4 regions of the Acetobacter sp. genome follow, and region 1 is predicted to be linked to each of the others. Evidence: predicted binding sites of a transcription regulator. Region 1 holds the regulator's gene; each other region holds the start of a gene.

Region 1 (4,493 bases):
AGATCAGTGATCCGGTGGCCTATCTGGTGACCTCCCCCGAGTATGATTCCATCCTGAACCGCGCGATTGCGGAGCAGGTGGAAAACAAACAGCTGATTGAGCAGTATCAGGAGATTTTCACGGCACGGCGGGAGAGCTACCGCCTCCGCCGTCCGACGATGATCACCATGCTGAGCGAACAGTCGATCGAGCGTTTTCTGCAGCGCGGCGTGGGCGAGGCGATCACCATGTCGGATGAACTGCGTAACGAGGCGCGCAAGGTGGCGGCGATGGAAATCGGTCGTATTGCCGAACTGATCGAAGCCGAGCCGATCGGTCTTCAGTTCAGCCTGCTCGCGGACGTGGAAAGCACGACCAACTGCATCCTGATGCGGGGCCGCGAGCGAATGATGCTGGCGATCAACCCGTTCCGCTGCGACATGTCTCCTGCCGCGACGACCGGCGTGTCGCTCGTGACCAGCGCTCCGGAAGCGGTCAACGCCCATCAGCGGGTGATCGAAGTACTCTGGGCGGAATCCTGCAAGGGCAGGCAGGCGGCGGAACGTCTGCGCTCCCTGCTTGCACAGCACGCCATCCAGTGATTCACTCCTCCTCTCCGCAGGCAGCGGAGAGGAGTCGAATCCGTGTTACAGCCTCTAATAGGTGCCGATACGTTGAAGGATGCGCTCGCATCCGGAGACGTCATCCTTCTCGATGCAACCGCCAGACTGCCCGGCGAGCAGACCGACCCGGAAGCGGCTTTTCTGGCCTCCCGTCTGCCCGGCGCACGCCGCTTCGACATCGAGCTTTTTTCCGATCCAGAGCAGTCACTCCCGCATATGGCTCCCGCCGCCGGACGTTTCGCGCGGCTGGCGGGTGAACTCGGACTGACCCGCGACAGCATGATCGTTGTCTACGATCAGGGTAATATCGCCTCTTCCTGCCGCGCCTGGTGGCTGCTGCGTCTGTTCGGCCATGAGCGGGTGTTCATTCTCGATGGCGGGCTGCCCGCATGGCGCGAGGCGGAGGGCCAACTGGAGCAAGGCGACCCTTCACCTGTCGTTGCCACGCAGTATGTGCCTCGCCTGACGACCGCCCTGATCAAGGGACTGGGCGACATGCTCGTTCTCTGCTCCTCTGACGCGGATGACGTCATTCTCGACGCCCGTTCTGCTGGCCGCTTCACCGGCGAGGCTCCGGAACCACGGGCCGGACTGTCGTCCGGGCATATGCCGGGAGCCCGGAATATTCCCTTTGGTGAACTGCTGGACGAAAACAGACGCTTCCTGCCTAAGGCGGCGTTGCGGGAACGCTTCGAAAAAGCTGGTGTCGAGACCCTTCAGACACCGCTCATCGCCACATGTGGATCGGGGATGACGGCTTCCGTGATCGTGGTCGGCGCCGTGCTTGCGGGTTACGGGACCGTCTCTCTCTATGACGGTTCGTGGGCGGAATGGGCTGCCACACCTGACGCACCCATCGTAAAGGGAGAAGCGTCATCCGACAGGGAGCGGAACGGATCATGACAGGAGAAGACAGGGTCGCGGCGGGCTGGGAGCAACTGAACGCCCGGCTGGTGAAAATCGGGCGCCCCGATGTACATGACGAAGCGTTTCGCGGGACCGGCACGCTGGTCAATGCGTCGGTTTCCCGAGGTTCGACGGTGCTGTTCCCCGATCTGGACACCATGCGGCGTGTCGGTGCTGAACGCTATGAGCATACACCGATCTACGGCGCGATGGGTTCCGCCGTGCAGCACGATCTGGAGCGGGCCATCGCGATGGTCGAGGAGGGGCGAGATACGCAGATCGTGTCGTCCGGTCTCGCCGCCTGCACGACGGCGCTGCTGACATGGACCAGTTCGGGCGGCCACTGTCTGTTGCCGGATTCCTGCTACGGTCCGACCCGACGGTTTGCCGACACCATGCTGCGGCGGTTCGGTGTGGAGACGACCTATTACGATCCCATGATCGCGGAAGAGCGGTTGCGCGGACTCATGCGGCCGAACACGCAGGTCGTGTTCGCGGAAAGCCCCGGCAGTCATACGTTCGAAGTGCAGGACGTCTCCATGCTGGCCCGCGTGGCGCATGAAAGCGGGGCGCGGGTGCTGCTCGACAATACATGGGGCTTCGGAATTTTCATGCCGTTCGCGCATGGAGTCGATGTGTCGATTCAGGCGCTGACCAAATATCCCGGCGGCCATTCTGACGCGATTCTGGGCGCCATCACCGTCGGTTCCGAGGAAGACTGGCATATGCTGCGGGACGCGGCGATCCAGTTGGGGCAGCTTGCCGGACCGGATGACTGCTGGCTGACACTGCGCGGCCTTCGGAGCATGGGCGTGCGTCTGGCGCGGCAGGCCCGTACGGCGTGGCGGGTGGCGTGCTGGCTGCGTGAGCGGGGAGAAGTGGCGCAGGTGCTCTATCCCGCGTTCGTCGAGTGCCCGGGGCACGAGTTCTGGGAGCGGGATTTCTCTGGTGCCGGTCCGTTGTTCACCGTGGTCCTGACGTCCAACCATGACAGGGTGGCCATGGAGCAGTTGATCAACGGTCTCCGGCATTTCGGGATAGGAGCATCCTGGGGCGGCTATGAAAGTCTGGTGCTGCCCACAACGGGAGGCGTGTCACGCTCCCTGCCTGACGCACTGCCGGAGGGGCCGGCCTTCCGGCTGGCGATCGGACTGGATGACGCGGCGGATCTGATTGCCGATCTGGAGAGCGGTTTCTCGCGTTTGTAACGGAACGGGTCGGGTGCAGGATTGACCGGAAAAGGGAACCAATGTAGAACAAATCCGATTCCGCACACAGATGAGACATTGGCAGAGGACCGGACTCGATGCTCACACGCAAACAGCATGAACTGCTGCTGTTCATCGATTCCTATCTTGGCCAGACAGGATTCTCTCCTTCATTCGATGAAATGAAGGATGCGCTGGGGCTGAAATCCAAATCAGGCATCCATCGTCTGATCTCGGCTCTGGAGGAGCGGGGTTTTATCCAGCGGCGGCATAATCGGGCGCGTGCGCTGGAAGTGCTGCGCCTGCCTGAACCTGTCCATCTGTCCGCAACAGACGCTTCCCACTCACTGAATGTCATCAAGGGTGATTTTTCACAGCGTCTTGCTGGCGTGAAGACGGGAGAAGCCGCGGCTTCCGTGAGCCTGCCGCTCTATGGCCGGATCGCGGCGGGCCTGCCGATAGAAGCGCTGAACGATCACAGCGAGCAGGTGGAAGTGCCGATGGCCCTTCTCGGTCAGGGCGAGCATTATGCTCTGGAGGTCGCTGGCGATTCCATGATCGAGGCGGGTATTCTGGACGGTGACACCGTCATCATCCGTCGCGAGGACAATGCCGAGAATGGTGAGATTGTTGTCGCCCTGATTGACGATGCGGAAGTGACTCTCAAAAGGCTACGGAAGAAGGGCAATACTGTCGCCCTTGAAGCCGCCAACCCTGCTTATGAAACACGGATTGTTCCGGCTGAGCGTCTGAAGATTCAGGGACGGCTGGTCGGGTTGCTGCGCACATATCACTGAGGAAAGACAAACTGTTCTCTTTGGACAGAAGCTTTCATCATAAAACAGCAGTTTGCGGGCCGCCCTGTTCCAGCAAGGCGGCGTTCCCTGAAGGGTTTGCCTGACAGGCAGTTTCAAAATCTCTGCGAAATGCCAGTCAGGATCGTCCGTCTGAGTCCGTACTGCGGCGCGCCGACACCGATGCCCGATCCGCTCCGAAGCATGTAGCGGCGGTCGAAGAGATTGGTGACATCCAGTCTCAGTTCAGTACGTTTCAGGAAAGATGTGTGAAACAGGTTGTCGAAAGACTGAACCAGCCCAAGGTTGAACGTCACGTAATTGGGGACTGAGGCACCGTTGGGGATCGCTGAATCTTCCCGAAGACCGCTGCCATAAACCATTGTCGCTGACAGACGCAGCGGATGACCGGTCTTGTGGAATGCCGTGTAACTGCCTCCTGCTGACGCCGTCCAGCGCTGGTCATGATCCACATGCACCCAGTGATTGCTGATATAGGCGAGATCATCTGGCGCCATATTCCACTGGGCGGAAACAATGTTTTTTCCTATGGCGCGTGACCACGCGAAATTGCCGTAAACCGTAAAGGGTCCGCGTGAATAGTCGGTGGTCACCTCATATCCGTTGACCTGACCACGCTTGTAGTTGAACGCCGACAGAATGATGGGAGATCCGAACTGTCCCTCGTCAATCATGTTGCGGGCCAGTTTGACATAGGCGTCAAAGGACGCATGCCAGTGCGGCAGGATTTCCTGCGCGAAACCGGCATCGAAATAGTGATCCCGTTCAGACTTGACCATCGTATTCTGGAAATTGGGCGGAGCGCCCGATGTGTCGGCATACTTATTCAGCTGCGTTCCACCGACCAGCTCAAACGGAGGCGGTGTGAAGTAGCGGGAATAACCTGCATGGAATGTGCCGCCTTTCCATGGCGTCCAGACAATGTTGATCCTTGGGCTGACCTGCTTGGAGTGTGTGTATTC
Region 2 (4,493 bases), on a different contig from region 1:
CCCGGGTTTTGTGGAGACAGAACGACCCGTAAGGTAAGAAGAATTCATGAGCAACAAATCGAAGCGTTTTCCGCCTGAATTTCGCGAGCGTGCAGCCCGCATGGTTCTGGAGGAAGAGAAGAACCATCCATCACGCTGGTCCGCGGTGATGATGATAGCGCCAAAGCTGGATATTCATCCTGACACGCTGTCAAAATGGACCCGTCTGCATGAACGTGCCAATGCGCCTGCGGTGAGTGAACTGCCAGATCGAGAGAAGATCAGGCAACTGGAGCGAGAGAACCGCGAACTGCGGCAGGCCAATGAAATCCTGCGCAAGGCGTCGGCATATTTTGCCCAGGCGGAACTCGACCGCCGGTTCAGGCCATGACACGCTTCATTGAGGAGCATCGGCAGACATATGGTGTCGGGTCAATCTGCAGGGTTCTGTCGATTGCACCATCTGTCTATTATGCTTATCGGGCGAGACAGAAAAATCCCTGTGTGCGCAGCCAGAAAGACAAAGAACTGTATCATGAAATCCGCAGGGTCTGGACCGATAATTTCTGTGTCTATGGAGCGCGCAAAGTCTGGCATCAGCTCAGACGTGAAGGTCTGGATGTCGCCCGCTGCACGGTAGAGCGGCTGATGCGCCGGATGGGACTGAAAGGCGTCATTCGTGGCAAGGGGATCAGAACCACACGGCCCGATCCGGCACGGCCCTGTCCACGGGATCTGGTGCAGCGCCAGTTTCATGCCCCAGCCCCCAACAGGCTCTGGGTTTCGGATTTTACTTACGTTTCCACATGGCAGGGCTTTGTTTATGTGGCCTTCATCATTGATGTATTCGCACGGGTTATTGTGGGCTGGCGCGTCTCGTCCACTGCCCATACCGACTTCGTACTGGATGCTCTCGAGCAGGCTCTGTGCCAGAGGCGGCCTGAGGGAAAAGTGACCCACCATTCCGACCGCGGCTGTCAATATGTGTCCATTCGCTACACGCAAAGACTGGCTGAAGCCGGACTGGTCGCCTCTGTCGGCAGTGTCGGAGATTCCTATGATAACGCCCTGGCGGAGACCATTAACGGGCTTTACAAAACCGAACTCATCTATCGGCAGGGGCCATGGAAAAACAGGGAAGCGGTTGAACTGGCAACACTTAAATGGGTCGACTGGTTCAACAATCGACGGATCCTGTCCTCCATTGGAAACATCCCCCCAGCAGAAGCTGAGGCACGCTTTTATGCACAACAGAAATCACATGCATTAGCTGCGTAGTTCAGATAAAAACGTCTCCACAAAACCCGGGGCAATTCATTGCGCGCCGCCAGATCGGCGGCCGTAACGACGCGGCGGTTGCCGTCCCGCCCGCCGAGCGCCAGCGGCGCGTCAGGCGCGGGCGCGGCGTGCCCGAGCTTCCTGCGCAGCCGCTCCGTCGGCCAGAGAGGCAGGGTGAGCGACACCAGCCGGGCCGAGCCTTCCTTTCGCATCGCATCCCCCCACCTCGAAATCCGCGCACTCCCCCGAGCGCGCACGCAGCAGCTCCAGCAGCCAGCGCGGCCGCTCTACTCCCGGAACAGGGAGAGAGGCCGATGGCAGTACCGACACCCGCCAGCGCGTGGTGCTGGCCGTGGGCTGGCCGAAATCGGCGGCCTCCGTCTGACGGCGCCAGCGGCGCAGGGCGATACCGATCGTCCCGGTTCCTTCGGCAGCAATCTGCAACCGGCGTGAGGCCGTCATCGTCAGCCGTCCGACCTCGGCGACCACGATGCCAAGCCCGCCGTGCCGCAGCCCCTCCTCGAAACAGGCCAGCGCATCGGCCTCCGATCCCGCTTCGACATGGATGACGCGCCGTGCCGCCAGACCCGCCTGATCCAGCGCGGGCGCGAAGAGGTCCTGCCGCATGACGATCCAGAGCACTTTTCCCCGTGTGCGGGCCGCGATGCCTGCGGCGAACTGCCCGGCAGCGGCGGTATTGAGCGCGTCGTTGCCCCCGCCCGCGACCTCATGCAGCGCACCAAGCGTCAGGCCGCCGCCGGGCAGCTTCCCGTCGATCTCGCGCACACCGAACGGCAGCACCGCGCGCTTGCGGTCCTTGTGCCCTTCCAGCCGGGCGATCGTTGCCTGGAGCGCCTCGACGGCCGGTCTTCTCTTCGCCGGCTTGCTGTCCTCTGCGGTGGTCATCCCGGTCCTCTGCCCTGCCTCCCCGATCACCCTCACTTGCGATGATATGTTCGTGCTTTGTTCTGGATCGGCGGCGAGAGTCAAGGCATAATTCCGTCTTCCGTGCCATGATGGCCGACGAAGCGCGGGCCGGGCCGCGAACGAGGATGGCGTAAGGTTTTGACTCCAAAGATTTCCAGTGACGCGATCACGGACGATCCGCTCGCCCGCCTCAATCCCGCCCAGCGCGAGGCCGTCACGCATGGCGCCGGAGTCGCGGCCGGATCGCCCCCGCTGCTGGTCATCGCGGGCGCCGGATCGGGCAAGACCAACACGCTGGCGCATCGGGTCGCCCATCTGATCGCCACGGGCACCGATCCGCGCCGCATCCTGCTGCTGACCTTCTCGCGGCGTGCGAGCACCGAGATGACGCGGCGCGTGGCGCGCATCTGCCGCGCCGTCCTCGGCGACAGGGCGGCGACGCTGGCCGACGCGCTGGCGTGGTCCGGCACGTTCCATGCCATCGGCGCGCGGCTGCTGCGGGAGTATGCCGAGCAGATCGGCATGGACCCGTCCTTCTCGATCCATGACCGGGAAGATTCCGCCGATCTCATGAACCTGATCCGTCATGATCTCGGCTTTTCCAAAACAGAGAAACGCTTCCCCGCCAAGGGGACGTGCCTGGCCATTTATTCCCGCGTCGCGAACTCCGGCGCACCGCTCGGCGACGTGCTGATGAAGCATTACCCGTGGTGCGCGGGATGGGAGGCCCAGTTCAGGCAGCTCTTTGCTGGTTATGTTGCGGCCAAGCAGGAGCAGGGCGTGCTGGATTACGACGATCTGCTACTGGCCTGGGCGCAGACGGTCGCGGAACCCGTTTTGGCCGCCGATCTCGGCGGGAAATGGGACCATATCCTCGTTGACGAATATCAGGACACCAACCGGCTTCAGGCCGACATCCTGCTCGGGATGAAGCCCGACGGGCGCGGGCTTACGGTGGTCGGCGACGACGCGCAGTCGATTTACGCCTTCCGCGCGGCGACGGTGCGCAATATCCTCGATTTTCCGGCGAGTTTCGTTCCCCCGGCGCGCATCGTGACGCTGGACCGGAATTATCGCTCCACGAAACCGGTCCTCGCCGCCGCCAATGCGGTGATCGGCGAGGCCGTCGAGCGCTTCACCAAAGACCTCTGGACCGAACGGGACTCAGACGAACGCCCGCGTCTCGTGGCGGTGGCCGACGACACCGCGCAGGCGGATTATATCGCGACACGGGTGCTGGAAGAGCGCGAGGGCGGCACCGCGCTGAAGGAACAGGCGGTGCTGTTCCGGGCCTCGCACCATAGCGCCACGCTGGAGGTCGAGCTGACCCGGCGCAACATCCCGTTCGTGAAGTTCGGCGGGCTGAAATTTCTGGACAGCGCGCATGTGAAGGACGTGCTGGCGATCCTGCGCTTTGCCCAGAATCCGCGCGACCGGATCGCGGGGTTTCGCGTGTTGCAGCTTCTGCCGGGCGTGGGACCGACCTCGGCGCGGCGGGTGCTGGACGCGCTGGGCGAGACCGACCGGCCGTTCGAGGCGTTGGCAGGCACGAAGCCTCCCGCCCGCAGCGGCGAGGCATGGCCCGGCTTCGTGGAGACGCTTGCGGTGCTCGGCAGTGGCAAGACCGGCTGGCCGGGCGAGATCGCCGCCGTGCGCGCCTGGTATGAGCCGCATCTGGAGCGGCTGCATGAGGATGCGACCATGCGGCAGGCCGACCTGGTGCAGCTTGAACAGATCGCCGGGGGTTATCCCTCGCGGGAGAAGTTTCTCACCGAACTGACGCTCGACCCGCCGGACGCGACTTCCGATCAGGCGGGGGTGCCGCTGCTGGACGAGGATTATCTGGTCCTCTCGACCATCCATTCCGCCAAGGGGCAGGAATGGAAGAGCGTGTTCGTGCTGAATGTGGTGGATGGCTGCATCCCGTCGGACCTTGCCACCGGCGAGCGCGACGACATCGAGGAGGAACGCCGCCTGCTCTATGTCGCCATGACGCGGGCGAAGGACTCCCTCGACCTCATGGTGCCGCAGCGTTTCTACGTCCATGGCCGAGGGCTGGGCGACCGGCATGTCTATGCGACGCGGACTCGTTTCATTACGCGGGAGATGCTGCCACTGTTCCACCAAATCGCGTGGCCGGTCGTGGCGCCGGAGGAGCAGGCCCGGCAGGAGGCGGTGAAATCCGTGCGGATCGACATGGGCGCGCGGCTGCGCTCTATGTGGTCGTAGGAGAACGGGCGTGTGCAATCTCTACAGCATGACGACCAGCCAGCAGGCCATCCGCGAGGCGGCCGATGTCATGAACGACC
Region 3 (4,493 bases), on a different contig from region 1:
ATCTGGCGTCTCAGGGCGGTCAACCGCACTTGCCGCCGGGCACACAACTCATCCGCACGGGCAAGAAGGGCCTCGACGGATGCGGAAAACAGATGAGGGGCAGTGTCAGTCGTCATGATGGGCGGGATGGTAGGCCAGAACGGGTCGATTGCCCACCCATTCAGTAAGTTACCTACCACCGCTGACGGGTAGCTTGAGCCAGCATCTCGGGGATCAACTCGGTTTCCGGCAGGTTTTTCCAGTATCTGGGAGACATTTCCGACCGCATGGCCTTCACCTTGACGCGTGCGGGGTTGAAGATCGAACGATAATACACCTTCCACAAGGACTCTGCTTCGTCCTCAAGGAGCGCCGGCGTGCAGGCTTCTCTCGTGACGACACAGCTTTCCCCATCCCAGCCAATGGACCCTTTGGGAGTGAGGATCATCCAGTTCATATCGGTGAAACGACGTGCGAAGAACGGGGCGGCTTTCTCAAGAATATGGTGTTCAGGCTCAAACCAGGCGGCGAAATGACGTGTGTTGCTGTCTTGTGACGTTTTTTCCCTGAACCGCACAAAAGCTTTCATCTTGTGAATTTCACGGCTGATCTGGTGGGTCATTCTGCTGGCCGTGGCGACATCAGGGTCGGTCCCTGTCTTCAAAAGAGAGTGTTCCCTCCTGCTCCGCCACAGGATGCGATAGGCGAGGGCGAATTTTTCTGGATTAGCGTGGCATAAAAGCGTCTCCAGAAAATTCAGGCACTCCTTGCTGACGCTCTGAGAAGGCGCGGTATCGGTTTCTGGTAACGGGTCAGACTGTGAAAACAGATCATCCTGTTCGGACGAACTGCGCCAGACGACACGATCTGGCGCAATTCCCGCAGCCAGAAGCGGGCGGGCATGAAGACGCCATAGGGAAAAAGGCGCCGCATCCGGCAGTGAAACGCAGTGCTCTTTCATAAAAGCGACAGTTGTTGGGGCGGTGGCGCAAAGAGGGATTTGAGATCGAGGCGGTCGATCAGCTTGACAGGACGCCAGTCCGGCGTGGTGATGAATGGCCGTATTTTCCTCAGACTGACGCGCAGCCGTTCCAGATCATCCAGACGGATGGTTTTGTGACGGCGCGTTGTAAGCAGCACTTTCACAGAACGAGGGCCCAGTCCCGGCACCCGCAGCAGGAGTTCGCGAGACGCCTGATTGATGTCCACCGGGAAGATGGCGCGATTATCCAGCGCCCAACTCAGTTTCGGATCAACTTCCAGATCCAGCATGCCGTCGGGGCGGCTCTCAGTGATTTCCTGAAACTGGAAACCATAAAAACGAAACAGCCAGTCTGCCTGATACAGGCGATGCTCACGCAGAAGCGGCGGCCTCCGGGCGGGAAGGGCCTGTGACGCATGGGGGATGGGGCTGAAAGCGGAATAATAGACCCGTTTCAGTCGGTAATCCGAATAAAGCGATGAACTGCTTGAGAGGATATCCTGATCGGTTGCGGCGTCCGCGCCGACAATCATCTGTGTGCTTTGCCCGCCGGGTGCGAAGCGGGGAGGGCGGCGTCCGGTGAGGGTTTTCTCCTTCGTCGCATCCATCTTTTTGCGGATATGCTCCATGGCGGATCGGATACCGGCGGCATCTTTCTCCGGCGCGTACTGGTTCAACCCGGTCTCGGTGGGCATCTCCACATTGATGGAGAGACGATCGGTGTACAGTCCGGCTTCCGCCAGTAGGTCGGGCGAGGCGTCGGGGATGGCTTTCAGATGAATATAACCGCGAAAGCTTCTGTCCAGACGAAGAACTCTGGCGACGCGAACAAGTTCTTCCATGGTGTAATCGGACGAACGGATGATGCCGGAAGACAGAAACAGCCCTTCGATATAGTTGCGTCGGCAAAATTCCATCGTCAGCCAGACGATTTCCTCGACCGAGAAGCGGGCGCGCTCCACGCCGGATGATGCTCTGTTGATACAGTAGGCGCAGTCATAAACGCAGAAATTGGTCATCAGAATCTTGAGCAGCGAGACGCAGCGTCCGTCCGGTGTCCATGAATGACAGATGCCGCTGCGTTCGGTTGACCCCAGCCCCGGCTGTCTGGTCGAACCACGCCGGTCCGAGCCGCTCGATGCACAGGAAGCATCGTATTTCGCGGCGTCTGACAGAATGGCCAGTCTTTCGGAGAAAGTGCGTTTCATAGCATGTTCATGATATGTTCCTTTTATGGATGCGTCAAATATTTCTGATGCCGTGGAAAAGCATTCGGGGCTAAAATATGTGCATTTTTTACGTATATGGGGAAGCTTTCAGAGCTTCGCTCCACATTACAAAGGGTCTCAACCCCTTTGATCTCGACCTGCTAAACAAGGGGAGAGCGGCGTCATGCAGCTCTCCTTCTGATGTGTTTTACCAGGTGTAGCCGATGCTGGCCTGCGCGTTGCGGCGCTCTCCGTAATAGCAGAATTCCTGCCCATAAGAGGCATAGGCCAGACAGTTGGCGACAAACCGTTTGTCGAAAAGATTCCGGACGCTGGCGGCTGCCGTCCATCCGTGCAGGGCGGGAGAAAGCTGGGCGAGATCATAGCGCAGGGAGCCATCAAACAGCGCGTATTGCGGAACCCATGCGCTGCCGTAAGAAGCTTCGCCGCCATAGGCTTTGGCCGTGTAACGCATGCCTCCACCAAAACCGAGACCTTTGACCGGACCGGAAGGCATTGTGTAGAACGCGAACAGGGAAGCGTTGCCTTTTCCCGATTGTATCAGGGGTTTTCCAGTTGAGTCGTCGTGGACTTTCTGGATGCTGATGGCTGCGGTCAGGACAAGGTTCTTGTAGGGTTCGGCATGGGTTTCAAACTCGAAGCCATCGGAATGAACTTTTCCGCTTTCTGTATTGAAGCCAAGCGCGGAATTAGTCGTCACGAGAACATTGGTCTGCTCGATGTGGAAACCGGCGACGGTGAAGAGAACGGATGTGCCGGGAATCTGGTATTTCAACCCGCCTTCAAGCTGCTTCCCAAGAGAAGGATTGGCCTGACGCATGGTTTTTCCGCCATCGTTCGAGACAATTCCTGACTGTGGCTGAAAGGATGTTGAGTAGCTGATATAGGGGGAAAGTCCGAAATCGAAGTGGTAGAGGCCTGAAGCGCGCCATGTGATCTGGCTCGGATTCTCGCGGGTGTCGGTGTGGGAAATTGATTCCATCTGGTGCGAGCGGTACCAGTCGTTGCGAAGGCTTCCTGTCAGCACCAGACCACGCCAGCGGATTTCGTCCTGCCCATATACGCCGATCTGATGCGAGTTGGTCTGATAATTCAAGTAAGGACTGATGGGCGCGATGGCCATGCGGTAGTCCGGGTAGCGCACGTCAATATCTGGCGCGGTTCCGGAATATCCCACTTCTCCTGCGCTCTGCTGCATGTAATCGAAACCGAACATCAGATTGTGTTGCAGGAAGCCTGTGCGGACCTTGCCCTTGAACTGGCTGTCGAATTCCAGATTGTGCGTGTGCTCGTCGGTGCCGAAAGCATAGCGGGGCAGTGTGTAGGTGTTGCTGTAATAACCGGCGTTATAGATGCTGCGATAACTGGTTTTCAGATCATCATAACGTCCGCGTGTTGAAAAGCTCCAGTCATCACTGAAACGATGATTGAGAATGTAGGTGATCGCTCCCTGTTTTCGGTTGAATTTCTCGAAAGAACTGTCGCCATCATAGAAATTCCGTGGAAGATACCCGAAGGACGCGCGCTTCAGGGACCCGACGAGCGGCACGCCGCCATAAGTGCCGTTTTCCGGATCATACTGATAATTTCCCAGAAGGGTCAGGGTAGTCGGCCCATCACCGCCGAATGTGAGGGACGGGCTGATGGAGAAACGCTTGCTGCCGGTGCGGGCAAGCTGGGTATGCTGCCCGTTGGCGGTGCCGTAGAGCCGGTAGCGGACGAACCCGTCATTCGTTGCGTATCCGCCAACATCCGCATCCACGCGATAAAGATTGAAACTGCCACCTGTCGCGTTGATGCCGCCGTAAAAACGCTGGTCAGTCGGCAGCTTGCTTGAAAGTGCGGCAAGTCCGCCGGGGCTGGACTGTCCGTAGAGCGCGGAAGCGGGGCCTTTCAGAATTTCAACACGCTCAAGGCGGGATGTGTCGGTCTGTGCCGTCGCATAACCCGTCGGGCTGTCCTGCAATTTCAGGCCGTCAAGAAAGGTCGGAACCGTAAAGCCTCGGAGCTGAAACTGGTCGTAGCGCGTGCCGACACCGCCGCGAAGATTGGGGGTTATGCCCGCAGTGTAACGAACGGCCTGATTGAGATCCAGCACCCCGCGAATGTCCATTTCGTTACGGGTGATGACGCTGACAGACTGGGCTGTCTCGATAAGGGGAGTGTTCGTTTTTGTGGCTGACGAGGCGATGGTCGATGCCCGTCGTCCACGCACTTCCAGATGCTCGGTTTTTGTCGAGGCTACTGACGATTTTCCCTGTTTTCGGGGCGTTGCGGGTATTTGCTGAGAGTGCGTCATGCCG
Region 4 (4,493 bases), 120 kb from region 1:
CAGATCGTCGCCCTCTTCCCGGGCCAGCCCTGAACGGATGCGGTTCAGTTCTGTGGAAAGCGCGGCGATGCGGTCACATTCCTTGACCCGCAGATTGCGGATGCCGACGAAGCGTACGGGCGTGGCGTTGAACGCGGCCAGCACGGCGAGGGTCGGGACGGCGTCCTGCATCTGCGAGCCGTCGATTTCAGCGGGCATATGCGGGAAAAGCGATATCATGCCGAAAGCTTTCGCATCCGGCTGAGAGAAGGATTCCGGCGCCAGCCCGACATCGATTTTTCCGCCTGTCAGGGCGGCGGCGGCCCAGAGATAGGTCGCGGCGGAGGCGTCTGGCTCAATCCGGAAATCAGTCGCCCTGTAAGGTGACGGCGTGACATGCCAGCTCATCTCGCCACGCTGTTCGACCTTGCCGCCGAAGGCTTTCATGGCGGCGACAGTGAGATCGACATAACCCCGCGCGTCGAGACTGCTTCCTTCCAGCACAACGTCCGTGGGAGCGTCGGCCCGTCCGGCAGCCATCAGGATCGCCGAGATATACTGGCTGGAAAGGCCGGCATCGATCGTGACCTGTCCGCCTGCAAGATGTCCCGTGCCTTCGACCGTGATCGGAGGGCAGCCGGTCGGAGCGGAAAGGGTGACGCCCAGAGAGGACAGCGCCGTGATCAGCGGCGCGATCGGACGTTTCTGCATGTGGGCGTTGCCGTCCAGAATGACCGTGCCCTTCACATAGGGCGCTGTGGCCGTCAGGAAACGGACTGCTGTTCCGGCATTGCCGAGGAACAGGGGGGCGGAGGGAGCCGCGAACGTGCCGTTTCCCTTCACGATAAAGCTGGTGTCCGTCGGCTCATCGACGCTGATTCCCATCAGACGCAGCGCCGTCGCCATGTAGAGTGTGTCGTCGCTTTTGAGAGCGCCCGTCAGATGGCTCTCCCCATCGGCCAACGCTGCGAGCAGCAGCGCGCGGTTGGTGATGGATTTCGACCCCGGCAACTCGATCTGGCCATTCAACGGGCCTGCGGATGGAACGATGCGGAGTGCGGAAACGGCGACCATGAGACCTCTGCCCTGTAGCTGATAGCAGTATCTAACACACAAGGGCCGTTCTGTCTGATGGGGTCGTAAAATGCGTGGGAAACAGGGGAGATGTGATCAGTGTGAGCGCTGACTGAAAAGCGCTCAAATGGTGTTTTTTGAGAATTTCAGAAAGGACGATGAAGATTTCATGACAGCGGTTTCTGTGGGATGACTTTTATGTGGGTTCTGCCGCACCCGACAATCAACGGTTTCCAAAGGCGAGCCTTTGGCGGGGTCCGGGGCAGCGTCCCGCATCTCGCCGACAGGAGGCGACAACCCACAGGAGCGGTTGGCGCCAGACGGCATGACATGGTTCTGGTGTCAGGAAGCGTCCTGACACCAGAAAATATCCGGCAAGCTCAGCCCTCTTCGCCTTCGTCGGGGCCATCCATCATGGCTTCGGCGACCACACCGGCCTGCTCGCGGATGCGATGTTCGATGGCGTGCGCCATCTCCGGATGTTCACGCAGGAAGTTTTTGGCGTTCTCGCGCCCCTGACCAACCCGCTGGCTGTCATAGGAGAACCACGCGCCGGACTTCTCGACCACACCGGCCTTTACGCCGAGGTCGATCAGTTCGCCCATCTTGCTGATGCCCTCGCCATACATGATGTCGAACTCCACCTGCCGGAACGGAGGGGCCATCTTGTTCTTGACCACTTTCACGCGGGTCTGGTTGCCGACAACCTCATCCTTGTCCTTGATGGACCCGATACGGCGGATATCCAGACGCACGGAGGCGTAGAATTTCAGGGCGTTACCGCCTGTCGTTGTTTCCGGATTGCCGAACATCACGCCAATCTTCAGACGGATCTGGTTCAGGAAAACCAGCAGCGTGTTGGAGCGAGAGACCGTGCCGGTCAGCTTGCGGAGCGCCTGACTCATCAGGCGGGCATGAAGACCGACATGGCTGTCGCCCATATCGCCTTCCAGCTCCGCGCGCGGCACAAGAGCCGCGACACTGTCCACCACCAGCACGTCAACAGCGCCGGAACGGACAAGCGTATCGGCAATCTCAAGCGCCTGTTCACCGGCATCCGGCTGACTGATCAGCAGATTGTCCACATCCACGCCCAGCTTGCGGGCGTAGCCGGGATCAAGAGCATGCTCGGCGTCGATAAAAGCGCAGGTGCCGCCTTTTTTCTGGGCTTCGGCGATGATGTGCAGCGCCAGTGTCGTCTTGCCCGAGCTTTCCGGGCCGTAAATCTCGACAATACGTCCACGCGGCATACCGCCGATACCCAGCGCGATATCAAGCCCGAGCGAGCCGGTCGAGATCGCATCCGCTTCCTCTTTCGGACGCTGCCCGAGGCGCATGATCGACCCTTTGCCGAAAGCACGCTCAATCTGGCTCAGCGCCCCTTCAAGGGCCTTCGTCTTGTCCATGTCCATTCCTCGAAACCCGTTTCCACCTGTTGTTCCCCCCATCAAGGCGAACAGCGATGGCTCGTCAGGTGTAAAAACCGCACTGATTGACGAGTCTGTCACAAGCCTGACCCTTCCCGCAACGTGCGGCATCGGGAATTATCCCTGTTCCGCATATGTTCCAGAAACTGTTCCTTATGGCGCTTCTGCTCTAAAATCGCAGTTTCTCCACAAAAGCACTTTGTTAAGGATTTGTTCGCGTTTGTTCTTTTTTGGAACAAAAAAAGAACAAACGCAAGGGAAATCTGGGACTCGGGACTCTTTCGTGTGTACGGCAATCGGAGCGGATCAAAATTGAGATTTGATTATTACTGATGTCGTAAGAGGGACAGGGACTGCCGGGCAGGCTGAGAGCCGATGCCGTGTGTCATCAGAAGAAGGTATTCGTGCCAATGAACAGAAAACTGGCCTGCGTTTTGGGGGGACTGCTCTGTTCCACATGGCTGACGGCCCTGAATGCTGGTAACGCCGCTTCCGTTTCCGGCTCGGCGCCTTCCGTCAGGAAGTCAGATGCTCCCGTCGACGCCGATAGTGCCGCTGCTGAAAACGCATGGCGAGCGCAGGATTTTAATCAGGCCGCCATCCTGTACGGCAGGGCGGCGGAAAAAGCGGCCGTTCAGGGAAATGGCAAGAGTCCCGATTATTCCATGCGGCAGATAGGTGCCTTGCTCGTGCAGGATGCGCTTACGCCGGATATCAATATCTTGCTTCATGTCGTGTCGATTTTTCAGAATGAGATGTCGCATGTTTCGCGGGAGAATAATCCCGAACAGTGGGCTGTGATGCAGTTTCATCTGGCTCAGGTTCTGATCACAATCAGTCACAGGGAAATCGGATTGGCGTCTCTGGAGCAGGCGCTGGCGATCACCCGGACGGCTTTGCGTTCCCTGTCACGGAAGCAGTCTCCGTCCGCATGGGCCGAAGGCGTCAGGACCGAAGCGAATGCGCTTTGGTTCAAGGGAAATAAAACGGGAAATCCTCTGTTTCTTCAGTTGGCATTATCCAGCCTGGAGTCTGTCCAGACTGAGATGAAATGTGAAAGGTCGCCAGCCTTATGGGCTGTAACTGAACTTTTCCGCAGCACTACGCTCGCCCACATGGCAGTATTTGAATCCCGGACGGACCTTCTGAAGGAGGCGGAAAAATCCGCCCGGGTAGCTTCGAATATCCTGAAGGTCTTCGATAGTCCTCCCTATCAGGCGGCGATATGGAGTGCTTTCGGTTCTATCGCGATGCTTCAGGGAGAATTTGAAACCGGAACATCAGCCTTCCGGCGTGCCATTACCGATTTTCAGGCGGTTACCGCCATCTACACACAGACTCACATGCCGAGAGAGTGGGCTGAAACACAGTCAGCGAGGGTTTCCAGTCTGCTGCATATATTCTGGAGAAATGATGATCCTGTGACGATTGGACAGGCTCAGGAGGCGCTTCACGCTGTCGCTGCCCTGTTTACGCCTCAGAAAAATCCGCGCTCATGGGCAGTAAGTCAGATTTTTCAGTCTTATGTCCTCATCGAAAAGGGGCGCCTGACTGCGGACCGGAAACTGCTGGATCAGGCCATTGCCATACAGCACACCGTGCTTTCTGCTGTTTCCCCAGAAGCGGAACCTGCTCTCTGGCATTACGGACAGACTAGTCTTGCACGGGCTCTGTATGAATTGGCGAAACTGGACAGGGACAGTCTGACACTCAACAAAGCCGAGCAGGCAGTAAAGCTGGCATTGGATACAAAATCTGATGGAATGGTTCAGGATGTTCATGGGTATGAGCAGCAGTTTCTTGGACGGATTCTTCTGGAAAAAAGCAGATACGAGAAAGGTGTGGACAGTCTGGGACAGGCGATCACGGCGGAAAAAGCGTCTCTGGTGGATTTTTCAGGGAAAAAATTTTCTTTCGACTGGATTTCTTCACAACAGGTGCTTGCGACCATCCTGTCGGAGATGACGGCCCGCACCGGGCAGGCAAGGTATGCGCGGCAGGCTGTGGCTCTGT

Evidence for each region. Region 1 encodes LexA, which represses DNA repair genes until DNA is damaged. Its sites were predicted from a motif close to TGTTCTANNTANGTTC; they were not measured.
Region 2: the regulator LexA is predicted to act here: its motif matches at 2,211-2,226, upstream of LKE90_RS11855 (ImuA family protein).
Region 3: the regulator LexA is predicted to act here: its motif matches at 2,174-2,189, upstream of LKE90_RS07155 (putative DNA modification/repair radical SAM protein).
Region 4: the regulator LexA is predicted to act here: its motif matches at 2,714-2,729, upstream of recA (recombinase RecA).

Annotation. Positions count from the first base shown of each region.
Region 1 covers NZ_JAKVME010000003.1:383,518-388,010, forward strand. Annotated here, with positions in the region: gene LKE90_RS15910 (helix-turn-helix domain-containing protein) at 1-581, shown strand, start outside; gene LKE90_RS15915 (sulfurtransferase) at 624-1,505, shown strand; gene metC (cystathionine beta-lyase) at 1,502-2,716, shown strand; gene lexA (transcriptional repressor LexA) at 2,815-3,513, shown strand; gene LKE90_RS15930 (TonB-dependent receptor) at 3,627-4,493, opposite strand, start outside.
Region 2 covers NZ_JAKVME010000002.1:25,297-29,789, forward strand. Annotated here, with positions in the region: gene LKE90_RS11845 (DUF6504 family protein) at 1-127, opposite strand, end outside; one part of gene LKE90_RS11850 (IS3 family transposase) at 47-332, shown strand; AL1L pseudoknot at 325-441, shown strand; one part of gene LKE90_RS11850 (IS3 family transposase) at 332-1,257, shown strand; gene LKE90_RS11855 (ImuA family protein) at 1,369-2,163, opposite strand; gene LKE90_RS11860 (ATP-dependent helicase) at 2,323-4,413, shown strand; gene LKE90_RS11865 (SOS response-associated peptidase) at 4,424-4,493, shown strand, end outside.
Region 3 covers NZ_JAKVME010000001.1:1,620,121-1,624,613, reverse strand. Annotated here, with positions in the region: gene LKE90_RS07165 (transcriptional repressor) at 1-116, opposite strand, end outside; gene LKE90_RS07160 (TIGR03915 family putative DNA repair protein) at 173-940, opposite strand; gene LKE90_RS07155 (putative DNA modification/repair radical SAM protein) at 937-2,169, opposite strand; gene LKE90_RS07150 (TonB-dependent siderophore receptor) at 2,378-4,493, opposite strand, start outside.
Region 4 covers NZ_JAKVME010000003.1:263,305-267,797, forward strand. Annotated here, with positions in the region: gene LKE90_RS15375 (3-phosphoshikimate 1-carboxyvinyltransferase) at 1-1,053, opposite strand, end outside; gene recA (recombinase RecA) at 1,434-2,459, opposite strand; gene LKE90_RS15385 (hypothetical protein) at 2,891-4,493, shown strand, end outside.